One region of the Lysinibacillus sp. UBA5994 genome, then DNA from elsewhere that is predicted to be linked to it. Evidence: riboswitches for the same ligand, from Rfam matches in the RefSeq annotation. Region 1 holds a riboswitch; the other holds the start of a gene.
What was found. Region 1 has a riboswitch for S-adenosylmethionine ahead of B3D98_RS09770 (YezD family protein). Riboswitches for the same ligand answer to the same signal wherever they lie in the genome.
Positions count from the first base shown of each region.

Region 2: another riboswitch for S-adenosylmethionine. It lies ahead of metK (methionine adenosyltransferase); the one in region 1 lies ahead of B3D98_RS09770 (YezD family protein).

Region 1 covers NZ_DJAU01000028.1:74,148-81,877, reverse strand. The annotation lists gene B3D98_RS09785 (amphi-Trp domain-containing protein) at 117-395, shown strand; gene B3D98_RS09780 (VOC family protein) at 767-1,552, opposite strand; gene B3D98_RS09775 (flavin reductase family protein) at 1,702-2,187, shown strand; gene B3D98_RS09770 (YezD family protein) at 2,278-2,433, opposite strand; SAM riboswitch class I at 2,504-2,599, opposite strand; gene B3D98_RS09765 (DUF418 domain-containing protein) at 2,770-3,864, opposite strand; gene B3D98_RS09760 (TetR/AcrR family transcriptional regulator) at 3,848-4,450, opposite strand; gene B3D98_RS09755 (phosphopantothenoylcysteine decarboxylase) at 4,553-5,227, opposite strand; gene B3D98_RS09750 (LysR family transcriptional regulator) at 5,299-6,180, opposite strand; gene B3D98_RS09745 (DMT family transporter) at 6,314-7,213, shown strand; gene B3D98_RS09740 (hypothetical protein) at 7,348-7,704, shown strand.
Region 2 covers NZ_DJAU01000024.1:29,875-37,604, reverse strand. The annotation lists gene B3D98_RS07170 (alpha/beta hydrolase) at 1-125, opposite strand, end outside; gene B3D98_RS07165 (gamma carbonic anhydrase family protein) at 259-771, shown strand; gene metK (methionine adenosyltransferase) at 951-2,147, opposite strand; SAM riboswitch class I at 2,406-2,524, opposite strand; gene pckA (phosphoenolpyruvate carboxykinase (ATP)) at 2,914-4,500, shown strand; gene B3D98_RS07150 (alpha/beta hydrolase family protein) at 4,566-5,342, opposite strand; gene B3D98_RS07145 (NUDIX domain-containing protein) at 5,326-5,793, opposite strand; gene B3D98_RS07140 (aminopeptidase) at 5,996-6,919, opposite strand; gene B3D98_RS07135 (IclR family transcriptional regulator) at 6,931-7,692, opposite strand.

The sequences.
Region 1 (7,730 bases):
ATTAGCAGCGGATTAGGAAATGCATCGTTTCCTTCATCCGCTTTTTGTATTGTTTTATAAGCTGAATGCCCCCTCCATGTTATAATAGAAGTAACAAGACGTAAGGAGGGATTTCGATGCAAAAACAAAATAAACCCATGAATGAAGTTATTTTGAAGCATAAAGAACGACAAAGTGTAGCAGAATTTGCAGCAACACTGGAAACGATTGCAAAAAAGCTTAAAGAAAATGGTGAATTCACTTTTGTTCAAGACACAGAGCCAACAGTTGTCAGCCCAAGTGAACAGCTCAAAATCGAATACTCCTATACAAAAAAGGGCGACAAGCATTCATTTGAAATTGAATTTGATTGGTATACAGGTACAGAAACACCGAAAAAAATGACAATTGAATAATAATTGGCAACGAAAATCCACTTCTCTGATGAAGTGGATTTTTCCATATTGTTGAATTAAAGATCATGTCACTGCTAAAACTTTTTAGCAAGGTGAGGGGGTGATTTCGCTCCAGTGTCTCCTCTATAACGCTAAATCCACAGGAAAGCAAGTAGCCAGCATCATAAATTCTATTGATGGTTTTGTTTTTCAATACTTATGTAAAAAGGCGGAAGCAAAAGTGTTTCAGCCCATAAAAATACCGAGCTATCCACTAAAACGCTTACGAAGTGTTTCGGAATAGTTCGGTTTTTCTAGTTATCATGTTTGTTAATTTAAAGATTATTCGGCTTAATGAAGGTCCCAGTTAGTTATGGCCCAGCCTTTTCTCCTTATCGATTTATCCAATAAAAAGCACCAGGGCAAACTAAAGTTTCCTTTGTTCGTTTAGGATCCTTTAATGTCACACCAAATGGTCCCTCTTTGACATGACCAAGTGTCATTGTCATCGCGCTCTCTTCCTCATAGAAATCTAAGCGCATATTCGGTAGCTGTAGTGACAAATACTGCTCATATTGCGTAGGCACTGGTAGCTGTAACACCTCTTGCCACAGCTTAACTGTTGCCTGCATGTCCTTGACGTAGAATTGGACGGATTCCATCGTTATAGCCTGTTTGACATCAATGGCACCACTTGCCTTTAATTGAACCAAACGTTCTTCATCTTCCTCCGCCCATTCAATCAAAAATGGAAAATCAATTGGCAGATCTGGCTTACCAAAATGCAGTAGCTTCCATTCTACCACAGTGCCATCTGGTCTTGTTCTGCTACATGCATCTGGTCCATATACTTCATAGCCCAATGCTCGCAAGCGTCGACCCTCTTCCTCAATATTTTTTGTGCGCAGAGCAATTCGAGAAAATCCCTGGCGCTCTTGATCACGTTTAAACGTATAATGTAGGGAATATGGGTATTGTGCCGCTTGCTCAAATAAATCACGATCATAGATAGCAATTTGTTCAATATAGCTTAAGCCAAAGTAGCTTAACGTATTATAAGTCCCCCACATCGTGTGCTGCCCACCATTCACTGTATGGACATTTCGTTTATTGAAGAAAACCTTTATATTTTCTGGTGATTCCACTTGATGAACCAAATGATCAAAATATAAAGTCATGGCCATTCCCCTTTCTTTCCCCATTACCTTTACCTGTATGTTTGATTAGTTTAAAATTTACTCAAGAAAAGGAGTTACTAGTAGGATATGAAAAAAAGTTTCGTTTACCTACAAACTCCGTTCACTAATTTCATAAAGAGGTGATTTGAATGACAGATTTAGTAGCTGCTTTTAAATTGGCATTAGGTAATTATCCTACAGGCGTAACAGTTGTCACGACATGTCATGACACAAAACCGATTGGCTTAACCGTCAATTCCTTTGCATCTGTTTCAATCGACCCGCTCCTTATTTTGTGGTCACTCGATAAAAAATCTCAGCTCCATCCTTATTTCACGACTGCGCCAAATTTTGCGGTCAATATTTTAGCGAGTGATCAAGAGCATTTATGTACACTATTTGCCAGTAAAATCCCTGATCGCTTTGCACAAGCAAAATGGTCAACTTCCTCTTTAGGACTACCGATTTTACATGATACAGCAGCTAATTTACAATGTAAAACATTTCAGCAAATCGATGCTGGCGACCATACCATTTTTATTGGGCAGGTCGTAGACATTACAAATGCTCAAAAAGAGCCTTTGCTTTATCATCGCCGTCATATCGGTCCCATACCAAAAAGCTTTTATAGCTAGCCTTTACACAAAAAAAGGGCCACTTGTAAGCACAGGAAATCCTTCATGCTTATAGGTGGCCGTTTGACATAAGTTCTACTGAAATCATTGTTATTTTTTCTGCGGAAATCTCTGCTTTTCAAGCCTATTAATTTGCACAATCACACCATCTTGAATCGTAATATGCACTTCACCAAATTCAAGATTTTGAATCGCCTTCGCAATTGCCTCTAGTTTCTTATCATCTACTTTTACTGACTGAGCCATACGATACACCCCTTCTTTTTTATCCTTATTGTTCATAAAGAGGCCAACGCATCAAACTGATTGATAGCCCCTCCTATCTCTCAGACACCATCTGTTGGATTTGGCACCTGTTGTTCGGTTGCCGAGGCTTCATTGGGCCAAGTCCCTCCACCTCTCTTGATAAGAGTACTGCGTTTCTTGAAAATAATTCTATAATTCTGCTATAGGAATGTCAATACAAAATATTAGAAAACCTAGTTGAATACTATGCAATATGTCGTTTAGATTAAAAGACTCCCTATACCTAAAGTATTTTATGCCTAGTCAGTGAGAAATAGATGGCAATCCATTAATTTATTACAAGCTCCATTTCCTCATCATAAATTCAAGTGGGCCTCGATGATGTTTAGTCCTCCACCATACAGAAACAACGACACATCCTAAAAAATAACAGCAGGCATACAGCATGGAAAAAGCAAGTGTTTGGTTCTCCAGCTTTTGGCAAATAATTAGTATTCCAATGCCTATAACAACATGGCCAACATAATGCGTTAAAGACATTTGTCCTGTTAATATGAAAGATTGAATAACTTTATTTTTACATGTCTCTACAAGATAGATGGAGCCAACAATGATGACAATAGCCGAAGCCGAATTAGATAGGACATACATCATATTCGGTGGAATCGGTCCTGTATCAAATAAATACAATGCACTCTCTACATCTAATAAATGAATGGTTGTCATCTTAATGAATAACGTTGAACAAGTCTCAGTCATGATGACTAACAATAAACCTATCACCAGTAAGTTTTTTCTTAATGTATGATTTGTTAAATCTAATGTGCCCATTACCATACCTATCAGAAAGAAGCAAATCCAGGGGAATAGTGGATGATAGCCATTAAACATCAAATTTCTTATAAATCCTGCTGGTGTCCAAAAATCAAGATACTCTAGTAGCACATATGTTGGATGCCAACCAGCAAGGTAACTAAATTGAATTTGAAGCCATTGTGAAAGGATAAGGATGGCACCGATTATGAAGATCATCATTTTCTTGGATTGGGCAATCAACCAAGCAGCAACAAACATATACACGCCATAATAATGTAAGATATCTCCTGTCCAGCCGATTGCATATAATATTAACCCTATCGTAAATAACAAAAGCGCCCTCTTCCACAAAGTAAGTCGATTTTGACGAAGAAGGATTGGGTCCTTACTCTCTCTAGCCTGACGAGTCATTAAGGCTGTCCCTATTCCTGCTAGCATGACAAATACGGCCGAAGCACGTCCCTCGAAAAGATGTTGGAAGGCAATTAACCATGTTGAACCATTCGTTGTAGAACCTGTTATGACGCCAAAATTGACAATGAACATGCCAAGCATGGCGAGAGCTCTTGCAAAATCAAGACCTTCAATGCGCCGATCATCATTTCTTTTTGTCATCTTTGCCCCCTTGGATAACGCTATGTACAGCCTCCTTCCAAATAGCCCTATAGTTCAATTGGTTGCCTGTTAACATGAAATTACCGATATTATCATAGACGAGGGCTAGCATCTGTGCCTTCGCTTCTATATGTGGAGTATCCTCTAGCACGCCTAGCTGTACGCCATATCGTAGGATAGCAACAAAGCTCGTTAAAAAGCTGGTTTCTAGCTCTACTAATTGTCTTTTATAGTTTTCATCGCGGGCCGCTAATAGTACATATTGATTAAATATTTTATTAAAATAAGGGTCCTTGTCCTGTGCCTCAATAGATTTATAGCCTAGCTTAAGTAATTCCTCCTTAAAATTAGCAGAAGAAAGCTCTTTATAATCCACAGCAACATCATGTTGAATTTCTTTATACAATTCATCAAATATGAAAGCGATTAATTGATCCTTTGATTGAAAATAATAGTAAATGGCTGGTTTTGAAATACCGACCTCTGTAGCAATCATTGCTAAGCTTGTTTTTTCAAATCCATTTTCCGCAAACATCCCATAAGCAATTTCTATAATTTTGTGAAAAGTTTGTTCTTTATTTCCCATTATTACCCTCCTTTTTTACCGACCGTTAAGTAAATATTATAGGATGCTAACCTTTTAGACAAGAAAAAACTGTGTAGAAATATTTCTCTACACAGTTCACATTTATTGATTTTGTAAATACATCATTAAAGCTTCTGCTGTTTTTTGCTTGCCCATTACTTTAAGAGGCTGTCCATCAGCAGGTACAATCCAATGAGGTTCATCCCCCCCATATAAAGACTGAGAGCTATTTGCTACCATAAATTGTGCATTGGCTGTTTCCATACGCAGTCTGGCACGAGCTAACAAGAATTCCTCATCATTCGTTGCTTCGAGCTTAAAGCCTACTAACGTTACATTCGGTTGCCATCCCTTAATTTGACCTAATACTTTTGGTGCTTTTTTAAAATGAATAATAGGTGGTTCGTCAGAAGGCATTTTCCCCGTTTCCTCCATTAAATTACCTGATTGATCATATACTTTGTCAATGACCCAATCAGAGCCCGCAGCCGCCATAATAACGATATCGACATGTTGTTGTTGAACTGCATGACGCACCTTTTGTCCTAAATCCTCTATGCCTTCAAATTGTATCAATGTCATATCATTTTGGTTTTCTGGGAGCTGTGCAAAGTAACCATGCATGTATACTACGTTAGCGCCAGCAGCCCGCGCCGCCTCTGCTAAATAACACCCCATTGTGCCTTTTGATAAATTCGTATGACCTCGTACACGATCCCATTTTTCAAGTGTTCCCCCACTTGTAATGAGTACGGTTTTGCCCTGTAATGTCCCCATACACTCACCTATTTTCTGAAATATATACAAATACTATTTTAACGTAATGTAAGGATAGGCTTCAATAGCCACTATTTTAGGGAGCTGTTTTGTTCTTTTAGCCAAGCACTTAATATCTCTGCAAATTTCTTTGTGACGGGCGAAGCATGGTGTTTCATGGCAATACCAATCGTTCGGTAGCCACCTTGCTTTAACGGAATCGCTCTCAATGTTGGCGGTAAATTTTGAATAACCAACTGAGGTAAAATACTGATCCCTAAATGATGAGAAATCATGGAAAGAATTCCCACTTCCTCGGAAAGCTCAAAGCGGATATTCGGCTTAACATGATATTGCTCTAATAGCACCTTGACATCATTTGTCCCTTTATAGGAAGTCATAATAAATGGCATATCCTCTAAATCTACGATATCAATTTCTGTCTTATCAAACAATGGACTTTTATCCGAAACAATACATAATAATGGGTCTTGTTGGAGCTCAGTGAACTGATATTGCTCTGACTTTTGACCATTCAAAAATCCTGCTTCTACTTCACCACTTAAAAGCCATTGTTCAATTTCATAGTAATCTCCCTCTCGTAATTCCACCTGTATCCCTGGAAATTGATTATCCATAATTCGAACAATCTCTGGCATCCAATTTGAAGAAATACTCGATATCACACCAATTCGAACCTTACCTCGTGTCACGCCATGAATGTGAGCTGCTTCCTGTTGCAATAATTCCTGAGCATCCAAAACCTGACGCATTGCCCTTAGCATTGTTTGTCCCTCACTCGTTAATGTCACACCCACACGACTTCGATGAATGAGCGCAAAGCCAAACTCTTTTTCTAAACTCGACACGGCATGACTCACAGCAGATTGTGTTAACCCTAGCGCATCAGCTGCTTTTGTAAAGCTTGCCACCTCTGCCACCTTTGTTAAAATCTCATATTTCACTAAGCTCATCCGCAATCCCTCTATATACATGAATTTTTTTAATCCTATTCATTATAAACATTCGTTTTACTAATCACAACACAAGATATATAGTAATTTTTAGTATAAAACTGTTTTAGTACACAGATGGTAGGTGAACATAATGAGTATCCAAGGAAAAGCAAATGTATTGATGGTTATTGTCACAATGTTTTGGGGGCTCTCTTATACCTTTATGGTCATGGGGCTAGAAACGTTGGCAGTTTATAATGTGGTGGCATTACGTTGTATCATCGCATTTTTTGTAGCAGGACTTATTTTTTACAAACGGATGATCAAAGTAAATGGTAAAACATTAAAATATGCGGCTATTCAAGGATTTTTATTATTCATTGTGTTCGCGTTAAGTTTATTTGGTTTACAATCTACTTCTGTTTCAAATGCTGGCTTCATCTTGAGCCTAACGGTCGTGTTAGTGCCGATTTTCAGCAGCTTTATTGAAAAAAAATTACCTTCTCGAGCAGTTAGCTTTGCGATCATTTGTACCATGATTGGTATTACCGTCTTAACAGCACACGGCTCATTCACATTCCATAAAGGTGATTTATTAGTAGCAATTGCTGCGTTATGTTATTCAATTTATTTACTTTTAAATAGCTCATTCACACGAAATGTAGAGTCCATTTCATACGGAATTTATCAGCTTGGCTTTGCTGGAATTTATGCACTTGTGTTAACCTTTCTATTCGAAACACCAACAATGCCAAATTCAGCAATATCCTGGATTGCTATTTTAGGGCTTGGCATCATCTGTAGTGCGTTTTGCTTTGTTGGTCAAACTGTTGCACAACAGTATACTTCTGCTACACATACAGGTCTTATATTCTCCTTAGAACCAATTTTTGCCGCTATGTTTGCCATGATGTTTATCGGAGAAGGCATAACAATGAAATTAATGATTGGTGGCAGCTTCATTCTTATAGGGAATTTAGTAGCACAATTAGAGCATTTCCATGTATTACGTTTTATGAAAAAGGATGCACAGGAAAAAGTCATACAATAATATAGTGCATATGAATAAAAGAGGAAGCTGAGAGTTATTTCTCAAGCTTCCTTTTACTATGTATTGAATTTATAGCACGATTACATGTAAAATAGTATAATTTTTACAGGTACGAAAATAAAGGAGATTCATACATGCAAATTCAAACCTTACATACGTCATATTATTCACCAACCAAGGATAATCAACCAATTCAAACACAAAACCTACTGGATTTAATGAGACATGTCGGTGGCCGTGAAGAGGAAGACGAAAAAAAGAACAAATCGAAAATTGAGGTCAGATACGAAAATGGCTATGTACGTCAATACCTTGTCAAACCAACAGGACAAAGGGTTCTCCTCATGGAAACCAAACAAAGCCTTGATATGAGAGAATCTACTAATTTACAAGACCTGCTTTCGCAACCTTTTAAAAAGAAAACAAGTGATCCTATTCTCTCTATACTAAATGCGAAAAATAACATTTCTAAATATAAAGATGGCATTTAAAAAATAGCCCTTCTTTTCAAGAAATG
Region 2 (7,730 bases), on a different contig from region 1:
ACTATGTGGAAGCCTTCTAATCTTAATTTCTCTATCAGCCATGCATACCAACGGTGATTTTCATAAGCACCATGAAGAATAGCAATCACAGCTTTTGCTTGTCCATCAGCTTCCCATTTCCACATTACATAGTCCTCCTAAAAAATAATTACACTTTGATTATATCGAAATAAATAGCACATTTTAATTTTATATTTCCATAAAGTTGCGTATTTGATACGATAATACTACATTATAGAAAGAAAAGAGGCGATTTTCATGATTTATCCATTTAAAGATAAAACGCCAAAGATCGATCCGTCTGTTTTCATTGCTGACTACGCAACTGTTACGGGCGACGTAACAATTGGCGCCGAAACAACTATTTGGTTTAATACGGTTATTCGTGGTGATGTTTCCCCAACGATTATTGGTAAACGTGTCAGTATCCAGGATCTTTGCTGTTTACACCAAAGCCCAAAATATCCGCTCATTATTGAAGATGAGGTAACAGTTGGACACCAAGTCACTTTACATAGTTGTACAATTCGCAAAAATGCCTTAATTGGTATGGGATCCATTATTTTAGACGGAGCTGAGATTGGAGAAGGTGCATTTATTGGAGCTGGAAGCCTAGTACCTCCTGGTAAAGTCATTCCTCCAAATAGTTTAGCATTAGGTCGTCCAGCAAAAGTTGTCCGAGAATTAAATGCTGAAGATAAAGAGGATATGGAACGCATCGTACGAGAATACGCAGAAAAAGGTCAATATTATAAATCACTTCAGAAATAAATAACCTACACAAAAAATCAATACTAACGAAAAAATCCCTCGCGTTTTCGTGTACCGAATATGTTCACGAATCCTAGCGAGGTATTTTTGTAAAAAAAACAAAAGGAGCAATGTTGCCCCTTTGCTTATTAATACATCAGAATAATTTTCTAATGACTTCATTACTTTAGTTCAATAGTTTATAAACGTGCTTTTTCTCGTAGCGCGTCTGCTTTATCAATTTGCTCCCATGGTACATTTAAATCTGTACGACCAAAATGTCCATACGCAGCAGTTTGTTTATAAATTGGACGACGAAGATCAAGCATTTTAATGATACCTGCTGGGCGTAAATCGAATAGCTCGCGTACCCATTCAACGATCTCGCTTTCTTTCACTCTACCTGTGCCAAATGTATCGACAGCAATGGAAACAGGCTGAGCAACGCCAATCGCATAGGCAAGTTGCACTTCAGCACGCTCTGCTAAGCCAGCTGCTACGATGTTTTTCGCTACATAACGTGCTGCATATGCCGCCGAACGGTCTACCTTGGTTGCATCCTTACCTGAGAAGGCACCACCACCGTGACGTGCATAACCACCGTATGTATCAACAATGATTTTACGTCCTGTTAATCCAGCATCACCTTTTGGCCCACCAATTACAAAACGGCCAGTTGGATTGATGAAGTATTTCGTATTAGCATCTAATAATTCACTCGGTACAACTGGTGCAATAACAAATTCTTTTAAATCTGCTTGAATTTGTTCAAGTGTTGCTTCTTCATCATGCTGTGTTGAAATAACAATTGTATCCACGCGAACCGGTACATTATTGTCATCATATTCAATCGTTACTTGCGTTTTACCATCAGGACGTAAATAGGCAAGTTCACCTGATTTACGTACTTCTGTTAAACGGCGTGCTAATTTGTGTGCCAAGCTAATTGGTAATGGCATTAGCTCTGGTGTTTCATTACATGCATAGCCAAACATTAAGCCTTGGTCACCAGCACCAATTGCTTCTATATCAGCATCTGTCATAGAGCCTTCACGTGCCTCTAATGCCTGATCAACACCTTGAGCAATATCAGGTGATTGTTCGCCAATTGCCACAAGCACCGCTAAGTTCTCAGCATCAAAGCCATATTTACCTCGTGTATAGCCAATTTCAGCTACAGTGTCACGAACAATACCTTTAATATCCACATAAGTAGAAGTAGTAATTTCTCCTGCTACTAATACTAATCCTGTTGTTACAGTTGTTTCACACGCTACACGTGCATTTGGATCTTCTGCTAAAATAGCATCTAAAATGGCATCCGAGATTTGGTCACAAATCTTATCTGGATGTCCTTCTGTTACACTCTCTGATGTAAACAGTCGACGGTTTGTCATTTGGTTTTCCTCCTAAATACTCTTACAATAAGTAGTTGTGTATGAATACGGTACTCATTACCCATGTCAAGTCCGCTCCTAAGGATTGAACTCTCAAGCCGTTACTGCTGCTTTTAACACGAGGATTTCGAAAGATCCGTCATTACAATAAGGAAAGAACTACATATACTTACCTTTACATTGATTTTTAACAATAAAAAAATCCTTTTCTCACGTTACTTTACATGAGGAAAGGAATAATGACTGCGTAACCTTTCACTCTTATCGTTCAAGGGATGTTCCCTTGCATCAGGTTGGCACCAACGCATGTCGTGAAATAGTTCATGCAGGTTGCCGGGTTTCACAGGGCCTGACCCTCCACCAGCTCGGGATAAGAGTATCCGTTCAATCTCATGTTACTGAAAAGGTCGAACGTTGTCAAATATTTTCTTATGTATTACTGTATAGAAAGGAAAGAACTTATTACACAAAAACTTTTCATACTTGGATGATGATGTAAATAGAAGCAAATTAATCCCTACAACATACCTAGCTACTTGTGGTAACATATGTGTGGCTCAATTTTCGTGCCTAATTACAGTAGGATTGATGGTATTCTACTCGAAAAACATTATTTTTTGTCAGTTTATTGAAAAGTGGTAAAAACTCTAAAATAATTTCTTAATTAGTATAGATTATTTAAGCAATTGTGTTATACTATTTTTGAAATTAAGAAAAAATCCCTCTAAATCAAGGGAATACTATAAAAAAGGATGGTATTTAATCGATGAATTCAGTAGAAATTGCAAACGAACTGAAGGAATTATTAAACGGCGGTAACATTAATGTTCAACTTTCAGTACCACAATTAGCAGAAAAAGCTACATCTCGTGGTGAAGCAATGTTAACAGTAGATGGCGCAGTTCGTGCAGAAACTGGCAAATACACTGGTCGTTCACCTAAAGATAAATATACGGTAGAAGAAGAAAGCACAAAAGATCAAATTGACTGGGGTAAAGTCAACCAACCGATTTCTTCTGAAGTGTTCGATAACCTATATGTAAAAGTAATAAAATATTTAAAAGAACGTGACGAGTTATTCGTATTCAAAGGCTTTGCAGGTGCTGACAAAGACTCACAATTAAGCATTCAAGTTATCAATGAATACGCATGGCACAATCTTTTTGCTCATCAATTATTTATCCGTCCAACAGCAGATGAATTAGCTTCTCATGTTGCCGACTTCACTGTCATCTCAGCTCCTAACTTTAAAGCAGATCCTGCGGTTGATGGTACTGCTTCTGAAACATTCATCATCGTATCACTTGAAAAGAAAATTATTTTAATTGGTGGTACAGAATATGCTGGTGAAATGAAAAAATCTATCTTTGGTATCATGAACTACTTATTACCACAACAAGGTATTCTTTCAATGCACTGCTCAGCAAACGTTGGTGAAGCTGGCGATGTAGCGTTATTCTTCGGTCTATCTGGTACTGGTAAAACGACGTTATCAGCTGATCCTGATCGTAAGCTAATCGGTGACGATGAACACGGTTGGTCTGATAATGGTGTATTCAACATTGAGGGTGGCTGCTATGCAAAAACAATCAACCTTTCTGCTGAAAAAGAACCAGAAATCTACAATGCAATCCGCTTCGGCTCTGTATTAGAAAACGTAGCTGTTGATCCAGAAACTCGTATTTGTGACTATGATGATGGTTCACTAACAGAAAATACACGTGTAGCTTATCCAATCCAATACATCGAAAATATCGTTGATCCTTCTGTTGCAGGTCATCCAAAAACAATCATCTTCCTAACAGCTGATGCATTTGGCGTATTACCTCCAATCAGTAAATTAACAAAAGAACAAGCGATGTATCACTTCCTAAGCGGGTTCACTTCTAAACTTGCTGGAACTGAACGTGGTGTGACTGAGCCAGAACCAGTATTCTCTACTTGCTTCGGGTCTCCATTCCTTCCACTTCCTGCAACAGTATACGCAGAAATGTTAGGACAAAAAATTGACGAGCACGGTGCACAGGTATACTTAGTAAACACTGGTTGGACTGGTGGCGAATATGGCACAGGTAGCCGTATGAAACTTTCTTACACACGTACAATGGTCCGTGCAGCAATCGATGGTAAATTAGCAGATGTTGAAACAACACAAGATGCTGTGTTTGGTTTACACATTCCAAAAGCAGTTGAAGGCGTACCTTCAGAAGTGTTAAATCCTCGTGAAGCTTGGGCAGATAAAGCTGCATACGATGCAAAAGCTGCTGAGCTTGCAGGCTTATTCAACGAAAACTTCAAGAAATTCTCAAACGTTTCTGAAGCCATCACTACACTTGGTGGTCCATTAAAATAACGTCTATATAAAAGACAAAGGGAACGAATAAATTGTTCCCTTTGTCTTTTTGTTTTCTCTATGCTTTATTGTTGTTTCATCCACTTGCAAAGAGCACGGACAGTTTCACGATTTTTTGCTGGTGGATATTGATGTGCATAGTTAAGATCATACCAAGTTTCGAATGATTTATTTGCTTCCTCTAAAAAAAATGCCAATTGTCTGGCATGTTCAATATCCACATTTTCATCACGATAGCCATGAATGATAAGAACGGGAGCTGTTATACGCTCTATCTCAAAAAGAGGTGTTCTTGCATCATACGCTTCTGGCACACGATTAGGTGTTCCTCCAATAACGCGCTTCATCATTCTGCGCATATCTGTACGTTCCCAATAAGTGGCCGTTGCATCAGAAACACCTGCCCATGTTACAACAGAAGTAATATCCCTTCTTAAAATAGCTGTCCACAGAGCCATAATACCACCTCGTGAAAAACCAAAAACATGGATATTGTCATTGCAGAATTGTTTGAGTACATCTACGGCATAGACCGCATCGTAACGGTCTGCCCCTGCAAACTCGTCACGCCCCTCTCCCCCACGATTCCCACGATAATATGGGGCAAATACGATAAAGCCCTGCGCCGCAAATTGTGCAATACGAGAGGGTCTTACCATCCCTATGCTTTGCATGCCGCCTCTTAAATATAAAAAGCCATCATATGTACCTTCAGTCTTTGGCTCTGCTAATAGTCCTTTTATACGTAAGCCCTGTGAAAGATAGGTTATTTCCGTTAAACGGATAGCTGGATTTGGTGAAGGATAGGGGCGTTTTTCGATAATATCACCATTGTGTGTCACGATGTTTCAGCTCCTCCAGCATTTTCTTCATCCCCTCATCCTTCATGTGAAAACTCAAGTTAGGATGCTGAGCAAATTCTTCATCAGTTAACCAAAGCATGCCTGACGTTTCTAAATCAAATTCTATATCCTCTTGCGCCAAAAATTGTGCAGTGAAAACGGATTTACAAAAAACGATTTCATCATACACTGCATACTCTGCAAACCATTGAAGATTTTTCACATGAACACCCGTCTCTTCAAAAACTTCTCGAATCGCCGCCTCCTCTAAGGTTTCCCCTTCTTCTAATTTCCCTCCTGGCACTTCTACACCACGTCGTTTATGGACAGTACATAACCATTTATTTTCATGCTTTAAAAGGACAAGGACGTGTTTAGGTTCTACTTTAAATTCGCCTCTTGTAAAACTCAAATCTACTTGTAGGCCATGTAAATCTGTAAATGTTAACATATCTTCAACCTCACGTTCTTTCTTGTTGCAAAACAAAAGTTACTTTCTTTATCATTACTTCTATTTTATGGACGGAATTTAATCATCATTCCTATTCCTATCTATATTAACTATATTGTAAACCTACAATGACAAGCAACCCTAAGCTACAGTCTTGTAAAGCATGAAAAAAAGCGTGCTTCATAGGAAGACACGCTTTTCTTTAGATTACTTGCTGACCGTCAAAATAGACGATAGGACTTTTCACAACACAATCAATATGAACATCTGACGCATTGGCTCCACCAAATGGCGCATTACTGCCAAAAGCGATATGGATGGTCCCATACACCTTCTCATCCTCTAATACATTGCCACATAGGATAGCACTTTTATTGGCTCCGATGCCAAACTCTGCAATGACTCTACCATTGCCTTCACCAAGTAATGCCAGTAGTCGTGGACCATCAGGACCGATTGCTTCTTCTAAGCGACCATTCTTTATTTTTAATAATAATGGCTCCTTTAAGACACCAATATTAGCAATAGAGCCATCTACTAATATCTCTCCATTCGCAGATGTTTCTATTGGTGCAATATACGATTCTCCTGAAGGAATATTCCCGTACTCACCAGGTTGACGAATAACCCCTGTGGACCGAATTCCGAAACGGCCGTCTACACTAAACGTCAGCTCATGACCATCCTTGACAATACGAATATCTTTTGTCGTATTAAGTAAAAGGACATATTTTTCTACCGTAGCTTCGATCTCCTGTGCATCTGCATGAAGGGCACCTTGCTCCAGCATCTCCAATGTTACCCCTGGCATTGTTGCTACACGTCCACCCTTTTCACAGGCATGTTTACGAGCCAGTGTATGTGTTAGGGAGTGGGAGGTAATACACAGTGTAACATCGGCATTTGCCATAAGCTCAGAAACTGCATGGATTGGTTCCTGCCCAGATTTCTCTAACAGGGGCATCACCATGAACATTGTATTTGCAGTAATTGACAGTCCAGCTTCATAAAAAATTTTCGCGATGTCTTGTTTGTGGCTATCTGTCAAAATTAATAGTGACTCAGAAGATTGAACATTTAAATTGCCTTTTAAAACATTTAGTGCAATATCATGTAAATGATGCATAATAGGGCTCCTTAATTAAAATTCAAATGATATCTACGAATGATTCCTTCTATTTCATTTCTAGCTTCCGTTAAAGGTCCCAAAAAATCAGGAACACGTTGCTCTGTAAAACGATAAATTGGTCCAGAAACGGTAATAGACGCTACGACCTGTTCCTCACTATTAAATATAGGCATAGCTAGCGCCAATACATCGACCGAATACTCACTGTTACTAAGTGCATAGCCACATGTTCTAATTTTTTCTAGCTCTGCCCTTATTTCTGTGGCATCTGTCATCGTATTATTTGTATAAGCTGTTAATGGTTCATCTATGACCTTTGCAATTTGCTCTTCATTTAAAAAAGCAAGCATTGAACGGTAAGATGCTCCTACATACAGTGGCGATCTACTTCCTCTTGAAACTGTAAACTTCACCTTATTTACAGGCTCTGCTTTCAGTAATGTTAACGCTTCCAGTCCATTCAGTACGGTAAAAATAGCTGTTTCACCAGTGACATCCTTTAATTTCTCAAGAACTGGCATACATAGCTGATCTATGTTTAATGAATCATACATATTCATACCTATTTCCCATAATGCAATACCAAGAGAATATTTTTTTGTTATAGGATCTTTTGTTATAAACCCATTATTTTCGAAGGTTTCAAGAATGCGATATAAATTTGTATGATTCATGTTCATCGCCAGTGCTAACTCTCGACCACCCCATGTGGGCTTTTCCTTTGTAAACATTTTTAAAACCGCAATTGATAAATTTAATGTCTTTAGCATATCTCTCATCCTTCTGAACTATTTATCTGTACAAACGG